Regions from separate parts of the Cytobacillus sp. FSL R5-0377 genome, predicted to be linked through region 1. Evidence: riboswitches for the same ligand, from Rfam matches in the RefSeq annotation. Region 1 holds a riboswitch; the other holds the start of a gene.
What was found. A riboswitch is a leader RNA that binds a small molecule or an ion and turns the genes downstream of it on or off. The one in region 1 is predicted to bind lysine.
Positions count from the first base shown of each region.

Region 1 (7,850 bases):
ATCTTCACGATCTCGATTAATTTCTTCTTGAAGGCGTTGTTGATAGGCACGGGTTTCTTTTCGAACAACTTTCTTTTCAAATTTCCGTTTATTCGCACTCGCTTTTACATGAGTAGAATCTACAAAAACATGTTCTGCACTTATTAAATTCTTTTCAGCTGCAGCTTTTAAAATTCGATAGAATATCTGTTCAAAGAGATCGGTATTTTTAAATCGGCGCTCATAGTTTTTTCCGAAAGTTGAGAAGTGAGGAACTTTATCGTGGAAGCCGTATCCTAAAAACCACCGATAGGCCATATTTGTTTTCAATTCCTCAATTGTTTGACGCATGGAGCGAATACCGAAGGTATATTGAATGAATGTGAGTTTGATTAAGATAACAGGGTCAATACTTGGGCGTCCTACTTCTGAATACATATCTTTCACCAAATCATAGACAAAGGAAAAATCAATCGCCGCTTCAATTTTGCGAACCAAATGGTCCGCTGGGACAAGTTCATCTAATGCAATCATTTCGATTTGATCCCGTTGAATTGGATTATGTTTAGAAAGCATCTTAATCACCTCAAGTATCGTATTACTTCTATTTTAAAACAAAAAACATACTAAGATTAGTAGTGCTGACCAAGGCATTGGTTGGCACTACTATTTTTTTATATAGTAGAAGTGAAGAATAGGTCGTTGCAGTCTTAGGATCTTAGAATCCGTACAAAAAACTGACCTTCTTCACTTACCTTATTCGAATCAGGTTTAAGTATGTTGGATCCTTGAGATCGTGTATAAGAAATGGGAGTCGATAAGAGTAAGTGAGGGAACTTCAAAACTTTTTTGGGGGAAATAACGTGAAACATGTCATCGCATTTGATGTAAGTATGGGAAAAAGCTACATGGTAATTTACAACACACTAAAAAAGTGTATTTATGAAGGAGAAATCAAGCATTCACGGCCTGAATTTGAAAACTTAAAGAAGAGGATCGACAGATTAACAGAAGGTTATGGTGAACAGCCACATATTGTATTTGAATCAACTGGGGTCTATTCCAGGCAATTGGAGCGGTTTATGAATGTAAATGGTTTTTCCTATTGTTCCTTGAATCCCCTGGAAGCTAAGCTCCAGTGCGACTCCTTGAGGATCCACAAAACGGATAAGAGTGATGCCCACCAACTTGCCCTTACCCACTTTTCAACGCAAAGGACTAATCGAAATGGCACAGAAGATCTTTTTCTCCAATTGAAGTCGCTATCCCGATTTTACAGTGAACTTGATGACGAGTTATCCGTAACACGCAACCGCATGCATAAAGTTATTCAGCTAACCTTTCCGGAACTGGAAAAAATCTTTACAACCAAATCAGAGCTATTCCTCAATATTGTTCAATTGTACCCACATCCAGACTTGGTGCTCCAACATTCAAAAACGGTTATAAAGAACAAAATCCGGACAAACACTGATAAGAATATTTCTACCGCAAGGGCTGAAAAAAAAGCTACTCAATTGCTTGAAGCAGCGCATTTATCATTTCCTGCCGTTTCGTCAACCGATGTCCTGTGTAGCCAGCTGATATCTTACGCTAGGCGTTACCAGGAACTCCTATCCATGAAAGAAAGGTGTATCGAGGACATGGCGCAACTAGCAGAAAGCCGGGCTGAATACCATATTCTCCTCAGTTTCCCGGGGATTGGCTCAAACACTGCAGTACGTCTAATGGCAGAAATAGGGGATATTAGACGTTTTGAAAACAATAAGCAGCTAAACGCATACGCTGGTATTGATATTCGCCGTTACCAATCAGGTAAGACCTTTTACAAGGACAAGATTAATAAACGTGGCAATAAGCATTTACGTAAGCTCCTTTTTATCATTATCCAGAACATGATTAAACTACGCCGTTTCAGTCAAAACCATATTGTTGATTATTACGATAAATTAAAAACGCAACCCTATAACAAGTGCCATAAGGTTGCATCCATTGCCTGTGTGAATAAGCTTTTGAAGATTATCTTCCACCTTATTACACACAATATGAACTATGACTTCCGGTTAGCCACCCAATCATAGTTTAGTACATAATACCACAAAGGCAGGTCTAGTTAAAAAACGCGAAATCACTAGGCCTATTAGGTATACCTATAAATCTGGCCCCTCTTCAAACACAACGTTGAAGGGGATTCATTTATACAGAAAATAAATTAACGGTTTAAAGGTGCTTGACTAATCGTAAGAAAGACTGCAGACAAGCTCAATTTTCATTGAGTTTGTCGACAGTCTGAGGGTTCCCTCTGAGGGAACCCTTTTTCTTTTCGATGAACAGCACCAAAAAAGGCCTCTCTCAAAGAGAAAGTCTTTTTCAATAATTTTTAACTTGCCTTGCTTTCCTGCCAGGATTCTTTCTTTCCGCGGCCAAAGAAGGCAAATGCCGCTACAAGAACAGCTACTGCAAGTAATGCGATTACAGTGCTGCTGGTGAAACCTATGATTAAATAGCCAGCTGCAGCAATCCCCGCAGAAATCAAGGCATATGGCAGCTGAGTCATCACATGGTCTATATGGTTACAGCCAGCCCCTGTTGAAGAAAGGATGGTTGTATCGGAAATCGGTGAACAATGGTCACCGAATACCGCTCCGGCAAGAACAGCTGACATAGCCGGCAGTAACAGAGTAATATCAGTTGCAGCGGCAATGTCTCCTGCAATTGGAAGCAGAATTCCAAATGATCCCCATGAAGTTCCAGTACTGAAAGCCATTATTCCTGCTATGGCAAAAAGTAGAAACGGAAGCCATGAAGTGCTCATATTTGTGCTTTCCACAATACCCGCCAAATATTTTCCAGTCTCCAAACGGCCAATTAAATCCACAATTGCCCAGGCAAACAGCAAGATATAAACAGCCGGAAGCATGGATTTAATCCCTTCCCATACCCCTTTGCCGAAGACATTTGCTTTAACGCCTTTCAAAACAAAGGCCTGACGGAAGAATAAACCTAACGAAACCACTAGGCCCACTAGGCCACCGAGGATTAAGGATTTAGAGACATCTGTATTTTCAAAAATTTGTAAAACGGTGGCATTTCCTTCAACCGCCTGTGAACCTGTCCAAAACATTGAACCCACTGTACCGATTACAAGAGCTATAATAGGCCATACAAGATCTCCGACAGATCCTTTAGAACTTGTAGGAAGATCATCCTTCAATTCACCAGGTGCCGGCTTCTCGGGATCCATTACAAGCCCCTCTTCAGCTGCCCGCTTCTCATGAACTTTCATTGGCCCGATCTCTATGCCCCATAACGCTACGATAAATACAATGGCCAGAGTTGACCAAACATAAAGGTTCATTGGAATCATTTGAATAAACGCAGAGAAAGCAGAATACTCAGTAACATTATGGGCCGCAAGAATGGTCCCAATCAATGCAATAATGTACGCACCCCAGCTTGATACCGGTGATACGACACAAACAGGTGCTGAAGTTGAATCAATAAGATACGCAAGCTTCGCACGGGATACACGCTGGCGATCTGTAATCGGACGTGAAATCTGGCCGACTGCCAAAGCGTTGAAATAATCGTCAATGAAAATAATAATACCTAAAACAGCTCCGACAATCTGTGCGCCTGCACGGGTCTTAACCCGCTTCATCGCCCATTCCCCAAAAGCGCGGCTTCCGCCTGAAATAGATATAAATGCAGTAATAACACCTAATACAAGCAAGAATAAAATAATATATACATTCCAGGTGTTCAGTTCTCCATCTGAAACAAATATTCCTTTTACAGCATCCCAAATAATGCTGTAAGTTTCTGTAATGCTGAATTCAGCCAGCAATAATGCAGCTGTTACGATCCCCACTCCCAATGACAGCAAGACGCGCCTGGTCAGGATAACCATAGCGATTGCAACCAAAGGCGGCAGCAGGGAGAAAATCGTGTTTGCCATTTCTTGTCCTCCTCTTGTTTTTTGGGATCACACCATTTAAGGCGTGTCCGTTTTCAATCAGGGGAACAACAAGGATGATGACAGAGTCAAAATAAAAAAGAGTAACGATAGAGAAAAATCTATCATTACTCTTTTGAAGTAATTAGTTTCTCCATCACGATCTGTAGCTCCCCATTATGAAGGCTTTGACAAAGTATATTCATACTTTCCCCTCATAATGACAGTGTTACTCCTATTCGAAGTAACCCCAGCAAGATTAGTTCTGACTCACTAATCATACTTCGGCAACATTCCCTTTCGGCTGCGGTCATTGTTGTCATCCTCACTCAGCGTACTCTTGAATACTGCACCTCTACCCCATCGGATATGATAAGGTTTTTATGAAATTATAGTAGAATTTTATCAAAATACTAAACTATTTGCAAGTATTATTGGCTTGCCGGTATTTCGATTGATGGCGAGGTTCCTCCTCCGCCATTGTAAAATTGCGGGACCTTTCCCGGGTAAATGCCATAAGCGGCCAGCACATCTTCCTGTACTGTAATAATTTTGGTGGCAAAAGGAATGATAATTTGGACCTGAACGTCCAGGCGGACCAGTACCTTCACTTCCACATTATTTATGCCGTGATCCTTTGTTTCAGTTATAAAATTGGAGGTAACAGAACCGACTGCATTAAACTTCACTGGAATACGGGGACCCAAGTTACCAAGGAGTGCATTATTGGTTGCCTGGCCAAGCGGAACATAATAGACAATTCCATTTGAGTGCTGCATTTGCTCCGTATTAATTTCTACGTCTGTAAAAGACTCCAATGCATCCAAATCGCCTTTTTCTGCTTTCTTAATATTATCCTGAACCAGTTCGGTTACTTCCGCTTTGACTCTGTTCAGCTTTTCCACGTTAATGCTGACAACACCGCTCTCGCTTGCCTCAAACATATCTTCCAAATCCATCACATTGGTAATTTTTTTGTTAATCGCATTGTTTATTACCAATGATGCGATTTTCCTTGTCTGTGAATCTGCATAGCTCATGAGTGTGGGCTTAAGCCCTTCATTAATAATCCAAAGGCCGGCAGCTGTTGAGATAACGAAGAATACAAAGGTCAAAAGAAATACATAGCGGAATGGAAGAGGACCTTTCCGGGGCAGCCGGCCGCGAAATTTTGCCAAAACAAATCCCCCCTTTACATGCTATATGTATGCTGTAAAGGAGGGAACTAGGCTCAAAAATCCAAAATAGTTTATCGCAGTCTAACGGGCAATAAGACCGCACTTCAAGAGTCAACGGAATCAAAGGAGGATAAGTGGGGTCAAACTGCCAGTAAAGGCCCGATTGGTTCAACTAACCATCAAGGGGATAAGCCATCCCCTGATTGAAGTTTCAATTTATTGTTGTACAAAAGTCGTATCACAGCCCGTAATAACGGAATTCAATTCAGCCCCTAGGTCTGCTTCATATGGCTCAACGTTTCTGCCCTTTTCTTCAAATATACGGATGACCGGCCTGTCGCTAAGTCCCGCATTCTGCCGGCAGACAACTCCTTTTCTTCCATCATTCAGCTCAACAGTAATACCAACCGGGTACACGGCTACCGCCTGACGGAAAACTTCAATGACTTTCTTATCAAACAGCTTGCCGGCCCCTGCATACAGGACTTCCAGGCCTTCATGCGGGAGCATAGCCTGCCTGTATATGCGGTTGGATGTAACTGCGTCAAACACATCGGCAATTGCAATAATCTTGCCGAAATCATGAATTTCGTTCCCCTGTAGTCCGCGAGGATAGCCTGACCCATTCAATCGTTCATGGTGCTGAAAGGCACAATGTGCAACAAGAAGAGGAATTGTCTCTACTTTTCTTAATATATTAAATCCCTCTTCGGGATGCTTCTTAATGGATTCAAATTCTTCAGATGTCAATTTACCAGGTTTCAAAAGGATATCTGCAGGCACCTTCATCTTTCCGACATCATGGAGGATTGCACCCAGCCCAAGGATTTCAAGTTCCTTCGGCAGGAGCTGCAGCTTCATCCCGATTGCGAGTGAGTAAAGAGTTACGTTCAGAGAATGTGTGAAAATATAGTGATCATATGAATAAACATCTGATAGGATCGTAAGCAGCTCTTTATTTCCCCTTATTTCACTGATTAGCTGGCGAATCAGCCCTGAGAGCCTATTTGAAGCATTCTCCACGACCAGAGTGCTAGAAAATTCTTTATTTGCTTCTACTTCCTTTAGAACCGTTTCTATGGTTTCGATAGCCTTTTTCCGCATTTTGGGATTCAGAGGGTTCTTATATTGGATATCCTCAGTGCGCTGATCTTTGATATACACATAGGCAATACCCACTTCCTGCAGTTTATTTATTAATTTATCAGCCAGCTCCACACCTTCATGCAAAAGGACCTGACCCTTGTCATTATATATAGCTTTGGCCAAAACACTGCCAGTCTCAATTGTATTGGTTGCTGCTAATCTCATATGTATCTCCCATATCCTTTTTTTGCTCTACTTTATATTTCGGGAATTATTTGGTTTTATTTACATTATACGACAAAATTCCTGCATTGGCGGAAGTTCTTCTCTAAAGAAGAGATTTTTTAGGGAATTCCGATTAATTTTGTTGTGTCATCCTTCAATCCGGGCTGTTTTTTTAATCCGTTATCTATTTCTGTGCGGAAAGCCTTTATTTATGTGCGGATAAATTTCTTTCTGTGCGGATAGCCGGCTTTTCTGTGCGGATAACTAATTTTATGTGCGGATAGGTTTTTCCAAAGATGATAATGTCCCTTAATAGCCTAAATTCCGCTTTCTGAGGCTTGGTGCCTGAGCTTCCTGGACGCCCTGCCCCTTCGGAAACTCAGCTGTCCCCGTTATTTGGGCAGGACACCAAATAACGCTCTCGCACCTTCCTCAGTAAACGATTCAACATGCAACATCACTTACGAAAACTCCATAAAAAAAGACAAGCCTCTTAAGGCATGCCTTTAAATCATTTTGAGAAGTGCTTCTTTTCCGATCGTTCCTTTAACAATGCCCAATTCCTCGGCCTCGTAAGTGACAGACTCAAGCGGGGCATTCAACAGCTGATCTATCGTTTTTACACCGACAGCCCTGCCGGCAATTACTTTTCGGTCCTTAAGCTTTTCGTTCAGCAAAGCTACATCCAGGGCTCCGCACATAATATACCCTTTATCATTCGTTACCACCAGCAGATTAGTCTTCGGCAGCTGCACCGAAACACTCAAAAAAGTGTGGCCACCTATTTCAATCGGCTTCAAATCAATCATACCTGCACCCACTCCTTTCCTTTTCCCTTACACAATATGTACGGACAAGGAAAAGGGTGAACGTGACAGGCACCTATACCAGTTTGCCGAAGTGGTATAGGTGCCTGTCACCCGGTTTTAAAATAAATCAAGTTGTCTGGGAGCTAGCTGCTGGTATTCGATATTCAGCATTTCGATCATTTGTTTAGCGTTGTCTGCCGCGTCACCGCCTGAGTTGTTGTTGAAGACGACGTATACATTTTTACATTTTTTCTTGAGCTTTTTTAGATGTTCTGCCCATTCTGCCAATTCTTCTTCGTTATAGCGGTAAAGATAGCGGACCTCACGCCAGTTGTCCCCATTCTTTTTCTGCCAGCCGTGAAAATTGCGTCCGTGGAAACGAACGAGCACTTTGTCAGTATTGGTTGTTTCCAGAACTGTTGGAACTGAACCTTCACCGGCTTGCGGCTCGTCACAGATGCTGTGAATCCATTCTTCCTCTTTCATAAAGCTTAGCGTGCTTTCCCTAAACTCCGGCCGAAACCATGATTGATGCCTGAACTCCAGGGCACAGGGGATCTCCCCCATCTGTTCCTTGCACCAGCGAAGATAATCAACATTGGCTTTTTTACAGTCAAA
Region 1 covers NZ_JBBORA010000001.1:3,142,664-3,150,513, reverse strand. Annotated here, with positions in the region: gene NSQ49_RS16010 (IS1182 family transposase) at 1-555, opposite strand, end outside; gene NSQ49_RS16005 (IS110 family transposase) at 843-2,060, shown strand; gene NSQ49_RS16000 (Na+/H+ antiporter NhaC family protein) at 2,360-3,937, opposite strand; lysine riboswitch at 4,094-4,300, opposite strand; gene yunB (sporulation protein YunB) at 4,366-5,112, opposite strand; gene NSQ49_RS15990 (HD-GYP domain-containing protein) at 5,329-6,423, opposite strand; gene NSQ49_RS15985 (YunC family protein) at 6,930-7,232, opposite strand; gene NSQ49_RS15980 (DUF72 domain-containing protein) at 7,350-7,850, opposite strand, start outside.

Region 2 (7,850 bases), 330 kb from region 1:
AGGATACTTCTCTTCAAGGAAGTACCATGGTTTTCCATCCTTATATGTCCATACTCGTCCGCCTTCACCACGTGCAGATTCACTCATAAGGCGAAGTTTATCATCACCAGGAATAGCTGTTGGATGAATCTGAATAAATTCCCCATTTGCATAATAAGCACCTTGCTGATAAACGATGGAAGCCGCTGAGCCTGTGTTAATGACAGAGTTAGTGGATTTTCCGAAAATAATTCCCGGTCCGCCGGAAGCCATAATAACGGCATCTGCGGCGAAAGACTTAATTTCCATAGAAGTCAGGTTCTGGGCAACGACGCCTTTACAAGCTCCATCATCATCAATAACAACCCCTAAGAATTCCCATCCCTCATACTTTGTCACTAATCCAGCTACTTCATGGCGGCGGACCTGCTCGTCCATTGCATAAAGCAGCTGCTGTCCAGTTGTAGCACCTGCAAACGCAGTACGGTGATGCTGCGTTCCCCCAAAGCGGCGGAAGTCGAGCAGTCCTTCAGGTGTGCGGTTAAACATTACACCCATCCGGTCAAATAAATGAATAATGCCAGGTGCAGCCTCTGCCATTGCTTTTACAGGCGGCTGGTTTGCCAGGAAGTCTCCGCCATAGATTGTATCGTCAAAATGAATCCAAGGAGAATCGCCTTCCCCTTTTGTATTTACCGCTCCGTTGATGCCGCCCTGGGCACAAACAGAGTGAGAACGTTTAACCGGTACCAGAGAAAATAACTCAACCGGAGTCCCAGATTCTGCTACTTTAATTGTCGCCATCAAACCGGCTAGTCCGCCGCCGACAACTATAACTTTTCCTTTACCCATCGTGACTCACTCCCTTAATACTTGTAAAAAAAGCGCAAGCACCCGCTTGACGGCACTTCAATGGCTGGCCGATCGTTTAATCTGCCATAAGTGATGCATTTTGCTTTGCGCTTTCAATGATGCGGAGCCGGGCAAATGCCCAATTCCCTTTTTATCCGATCAAGTCTAATAATCTCTCAAGTCAATTAAATAAATGCTGTCAAAGCACGTACACCAACAATAGATAGTGCAATGAAAATTCCGATTGTTACGTAAGTGGAAATAACTTGTGAACGAGGAGATACTGTAATTCCCCAGCTGACAAAGAATGACCAAAGCCCATTAGCAAAGTGGAAAATTGCAGAAATAACTCCAATAATATAGAACCAGAACATAAATGGATTAGACAGGATATTCTCCATCATCTGAAAGTTAACTTCTGCTCCAAAGGCAGCCTGCACACGTGTTTCCCAAACATGCCATGCAACAAATACCAGCGTAATGACACCTGAAACACGCTGAAGCATAAACATCCAGTTGCGGAAATATCCATATCTGCTTGTGTTGTTTTTCGCAGTAAAAGCAATATAAAGGCCATAGATTGCGTGGAACAGCAGTGGTAAATAGATTACAAACGTTTCAAGGAAAATTCTAAATGGAAGACTTTCCATAAAATGCGCCGCATTATTAAAAGATTCCTCTCCCCCTGTTGCAAAATGGTTCACTACAAGGTGCTGCATCAAAAACAATCCAACCGGTATTACTCCAAGTAATGAATGCAATCTGCGATTAAAAAACTCACGATTACCTGCCATAAACTTTCCCCCCCTGATTTTAAAAAAACGATGCTGAGCCCCCGCTCAGGACATCATCTCGAAAATGTTATTCATTTTCTTACAATTATGTGACATGTCCATTTTACTCCCAAGATAATAGAGCGTCAAGAAAACGGATACATAAAATGTTCCATATTAATAAAATTTTTAAAAAATAGAAGCAGCTGAAAAACATATAAATCTCTGAGGTTCTATATGACCTAAATGCTGCTCTCCAGTATACTGAAATAGTAATTATTTCTATGCAAATCGTTCTATTTTTTCCCGAATTGATATTAACTCCCCATGCATATTGTATATAATAGAAACATAGAAAGAGGGGAGACTATTGAGCGAATTAGCATCTGCGAAATCCACTAATGAAGATCCTATACAGTCAGTACCGGCATTTGGCTATGAACTAATCCGGGAAGTGCTTTTGCATGACCTTTTAGGAAATGAAGCACCGGAAATTTTATATTGGGCCGGCAAAAGGCTTGCACGCATGTATCCTCTGGAAACAGCTGAACAGATTGCCGAGTTTTTTATAAATGCCGGCTGGGGCAGCCTTTTAATCGCAAACGAAACTAAACATGAACTTGAAATGATATTATCAAGCCCGCTGATTGCTGACCGCCTGCAAAAAAACAATAACAGCACATTTCAGCTTGAGGCTGGTTTTATTGCCCAGCAGATTGAATTTCAAAAAGAAGTTGTTTGTGAGGCATTCGAACATCCCCGCAAGAAAACCGGCAAAATTCTTATTACGGTGAAATGGGATAAAAAGGACCCTGCTGATTAACACCTCATATGTACAAACAATAAGCTATCAAGTTATGATAGCTTATTGCAGCTTGTAGACAAAGTCTGCTTTGCAGACCACGTCTACAAGCTTTTTTTGTATAATTAGATTGAAAAGATTTTTTGTGGGGGATTCAAATGTTATCAAAACACGTAGAAGATGGAAGAAATCAAATAGAAATGGTCGCTCTTGACCAATTAGTGCCTGAAGATCACCTGGTTAGAAAGATCGAACAAGCTATTAATTTTGAATTCATTTATGACCTAGTAAAAGATAAGTATAGCTTAGACAATGGGAGACCTAGTATTGACCCTGTTGTCCTTGTTAAAATGGTGTTCATTCAATATCTATTTGGCATACGCTCGATGCGTCAAACAATTAAAGAGATTGAGACCAACGTAGCCTATCGTTGGTTTATTGGGTATGGGTTCACAGAGAAAGTTCCTCATTTTTCAACCTTCGGTAAAAACTACGCACGACGCTTTCACAATACGGACCTTTTTGAACAAATCTTCTATCGTATCTTAAAAGAAGCCATGACAAAGGGATTGGTCGACCCATCAGTTGCTTTTATTGATTCTACCCATGTAAAAGCGAATGCGAATAAAAAGAAGTTTGAGAAGAAAATAGCTCGTGTTGAAACAAGAAGTTACCAAGCTCAGCTAGATGAAGAAATTAATATCGACCGTGAGGAACACGGAAAAAAGCCCTTCCCCCCACAGAATAAAGAAGAGTCAAAAGAAATAAAGGTCAGTACAACAGATCCTGAAAGTGGCTATTATGTAAAAGATGAACGGGAGAAATTATTTGCTTATTCATTTCATACAGCATGTGATTCTCGTGGGTTTATCTTAGGTTCTCTTGTCACTGGTGGAAATGTTCATGATAGTCGCATGTTAGACCAACTCGTCACTCAAGTCAGGGATAAAGTTGGAAAGCCTGAATCTATCGCAGTTGATGCTGGATATAAGACACCCCACATAGCAAAATTCCTTATGGATCAAGAGATTAGACCCGTTATGCCCTACACTCGTCCGAGAACAAAAGACGGATATCTTAAAAAGTACGACTACGTATATGATGAACATTTTGATTGCTATATTTGTCCTGAAGGACAAATCCTTCCTTACCGCACAACGACTAGAGATGGCTACAAACAGTACACTTCAAATCCACAAAAGTGTAAAGAATGCCCTCTTTTAGAACGTTGTACTCAAAGCCAAAATCACACTAAAATGATTCATCGGCATTTATGGCAGGGTTACATAGATGAAGTGGAACATCTGAGACATACCGAACTGAATAAAACGTTATATGCAAAGCGCAAAGAAACGATCGAACGTGTCTTTGCGGATGCAAAAGAAAAGCATGGCATGCGTTGGACGACCCTAAGAGGGCTTAAAAAAGTTTCAATGCAGGCGATGCTTACTTTCGCTGCTATGAACCTTAAGAAACTGGCAAATTGGACATGGCGAGGACCATGTCCAGCTTAATTATTGAGGTATGCCAACTGAAAAATATGATAAAACCCCAGTTTCACAAAATGAAACTGGGGTTTGTCTACGGTCTGACAATAAGCTATCAAGTTATGATAGCTTATTGTTCATATCTTCTGAATTACGCCTTAACTGCAGAAACAGTCAGGTTGAATGCTTCATGTAAAGCATCAACCGCATCAATCATTCTGCCGTTCTCCACAACCGCCGACACTTTAATTTCTGACGTGCTTACCATTTTCACCTGAATTTCGTTCGCTGAAAGCACTTCGAACATTTCTGCAGCCACACCCGGGTTGGAAATCATGCCTGAGCCGACAATCGAGACTTTGGCAAGTCCGGATTCCCACTCAATGCGTTCATAATTTAATTGTTCTCTGTGCTTTTCCATAACTTTCACTGTATCTGTCAAATCTTCATTCTTAATTGAGAATGATAGGTTAGTTGTCTGGGCTTCTGTCATGCTCTGGATAATGATATCAACATTAATGTGATTTTTGGCAAGCGCCGAGAAAATAGTAGACAGCCCAGTCAGTGAGTTCGGAAGACCGATAATCGTTACCCTTGTTATGTCATCTTCAAAAGCTACACCGCGCACGACTAAATTTTGTTCCATTTTTACTTCCTCCTCAATGATTGTTCCTGCTTCCTTCTCAAGGCTTGAACGCACTTCAAGCGGAAGGCCATAGTTTTTAGCAAATTCAACTGCTCTTGGATGAAGTACACCAGCACCCAAATTAGCCAGCTCAAGCATTTCATCATAGGAAACAGAATGCAGCTTTCGGGCATTCTTTATAAAGCGGGGGTCGGTTGTAAACACGCCGGTAACATCTGTATAAATATCACATTTATCAGCTTTAAGTGCTGCCGCCAGTGCAACAGCTGTTGTATCAGACCCGCCGCGGCCAAGTGTTGTGATGGAACCATTTTCAGTCATCCCCTGGAAGCCTGCTACAATTACAATTTTCCCCTGGTTTAATTCCCCCTGAATGATCTCTGGTTCAATATTCACTATTCTCGCATTGCCATGAACGGCTTCTGTCTTAATACCTGCCTGCCATCCTGTAAAAGAAACGGCTGGATGTCCTTTTGCATTTAATGCCATCGCTAATAAAGAGATGGTTACCTGTTCACCCGTTGTAAGCAGCATGTCCATTTCCCGTTTATCTGGTGAGGGAGAGATCTCCCTTGCCATGCCAACGAGCTGATCAGTTGTTTTGCCCATTGCTGAAACAACCACAACCACATCGTTTCCCCGTTTTTTTTCTTCAATTACCCGATTGGCGACATTTTGAATTCTGTCTACAGTCCCTACGGACGTGCCTCCAAATTTCTGCACAATGATACCCACAGCTTTCCCTTCTTTCTGAAGAACTCGTAATTTGTTGATTTGCCGTCCTATGTAAGTGAAGCATGACAATTGACTCTGCTGTATTTGACAATGGCCTAAAATGTAACCTGCCCTTTTTGGCAATAAAAAAAGCAATGGAATAGATAAACTATCCCATTGCTGTGCAGCCAAAATGTATAAGTGAGCAAACACAGTGAGATAGCTCTCCAGGACGGCAATGTCCTGACAATCCTGCATTTATTCAATGCAGAACCAGCAGAAAAAATGATGAGATTTTCCCCACTTCGGCAAACATACCCTTTCAAAGCTTTTCATGGAAGCTCATTCTTCTCCAAGCTTTTACTGATGAAGTTCGCACCTCTACCTTCACTTAACGATTAAGTCCAATAGTTTTGATTTTATTATTCAAACTAAAAGGACATGTGCTTTATCGCTATAAAGTGATATTGATATAAAGTTTCAATTAGTATAACATGTCTGAATTTTTCTGTCTATATCCATTTAAGACTTAGTATTTCCATTTTGTTCCTCAAGCCTCTGCTTTAACTCTTCAGCTACATTCGCGGGTATACCTATTTTTCTAAACTCCTCAATTGACGCCTCTTTCATTTTCTTTACAGATCCAAAGGCCTTCAGCAGCTGTTTTTTTCGCTTTTCGCCTATGCCTGGAATTTCATCCAAAATAGACTGAAAGGCGCTTTTTCCGCGAAGCTGGCGATGAAAAGTAATCGCAAAGCGATGCACTTCATCCTGAATTCTCTGCAGCAGGTAAAATTCCTGGCTGTTCCTTGCGAGCGGAATAATTTGTAAAGGGTTACCATATAAAAGCTGTGAAGTTCGGTGCTTCTCATCCTTCACCAGGCCTGAAATCGGAATATCCAGACCAAGCTCATTTTCTAGAACATCCCGTACGGCTTCAACATGCCCCTTTCCTCCATCAATTAAGATTAAGTCCGGAAGCGGCAGTTCTTCTTTCAGCACCCGTGTATATCTGCGCCGGACTACTTCTCTCATGGATTCATAATCATCAGGACCTTTGACGGACTTTATTTTATATTTACGGTACTCTCTTTTCTCCGGTTTCCCATCAATAAAGACAATCATGGCTGAAACAGGGTCTGTTCCCTGTATATTTGAATTATCAAATGCTTCAATCCGGTGAGGAGTATAAATTCCAAGCTGTTCCCCCAGATTTTCCACAGCTTTAATAGTCCGTTCTTCATCACGCTCTATTAATGAGAACTTCTCCTGAAGAGCAATTTTTGCATTCTTATATGCAAGCTTCACCAGGTCTTTTTTTTGCCCGCGCTGGGGCTTTAGTACTTTTACGTCTAGAAGCTGCTCTGCCATGACTGAATCAACAGAATCGGGTGCCAATATTTCACGTGGTTTAAAGTGATTCGCTTTAGTATAAAACTGGCCGAGGAACGTTAAAATTTCTTCTTCCGGCTCATTATAAATCGGGAACATAGATACATCCCGTTCGATGAGCTTGCCCTGTCTGATGAAGAAGACCTGTACACACATCCACCCTTTATCAACCGCATATCCAAATACATCCCGGTCGGTAAAATCCGTCATTGTCATTTTTTGCTTTTCCATCGTTGCATCTATATGGGCAATTTTATCCCTGAGTTCAGTTGCTCTTTCAAAGTCAAGTTCTTCAGCCGCAGCTGTCATTTTTGCAGTAAGGTCTTTTTTAATCTCTTTGTATCCGCCATTTAAAAATTTCGCAATTTCATCTGTCATTAGCTTGTATTGATCCTCACTTACTTCCTTTATACACGGTGCAAGACATTGGCCTAAGTGATAATAAAGGCAAACTCTGTCCGGAAGAGTTGAACATTTGCGGAGGGGATAAATACGGTCAAGCAGCTTTTTTGTTTCATTGGCAGCCTGCACATTGGGATAAGGGCCGAAATACTTTCCCCTGTCCTTTTTTACTTTTCTGGTTGTAATCAGACGGGGATGGCGCTCTGCCGTCAATTTAATAAAAGGGTAGCTTTTATCGTCCTTCAGCATTACATTATATTTGGGATCATATTTCTTAATCAGATTCATCTCAAGTATTAGTGCTTCCATGTCTGAAGAAGTGACAATGTACTCAAAGTCTACAATCTCATTAACAAGTCTCAGTGTTTTACCGTCATGTGAGCCTGTAAAATAGGATCTGACCCGGTTTTTGAGGATTTTAGCTTTCCCCACATAGATAATGGTTCCCTGCCTGTCCTTCATTAAATAGCAGCCTGGCTGAGCAGGAAGCAGCATCAGCTTATTTTTTATCGTTTCATTCATGGCTCTCCACCTCCCCGGATTAAAATTTCTATTACAAGCCTTTTAGCAAGGTTTTTTTATATAATTTGTGGTTTTCCAATTATCAATGTTGTCTGTTGCAAAAACAGCCTTGGGCAAAGATTAAATTTACCTTATTAAAAAACTTCGTCACAACTTGATTTACAAGCTGGCCATGAAGATTAGTTTGCATAGAAAGGCTGCATACTTATTATATCAGCTCGGGGACCTGCAGCATAACAGCTAAGCACACATGATAAAAAAATCCCGATGTCCGCATGGGA
Region 2 covers NZ_JBBORA010000001.1:3,469,930-3,477,779, reverse strand. Annotated here, with positions in the region: gene sdhA (succinate dehydrogenase flavoprotein subunit) at 1-831, opposite strand, end outside; gene NSQ49_RS17670 (succinate dehydrogenase cytochrome b558 subunit) at 1,017-1,625, opposite strand; gene NSQ49_RS17665 (YslB family protein) at 1,975-2,427, shown strand; gene NSQ49_RS17660 (IS1182 family transposase) at 2,565-3,920, shown strand; gene NSQ49_RS17655 (aspartate kinase) at 4,045-5,274, opposite strand; lysine riboswitch at 5,466-5,645, opposite strand; gene uvrC (excinuclease ABC subunit UvrC) at 5,776-7,569, opposite strand.
Region 2: another riboswitch for lysine. It lies ahead of NSQ49_RS17655 (aspartate kinase); the one in region 1 lies ahead of NSQ49_RS16000 (Na+/H+ antiporter NhaC family protein).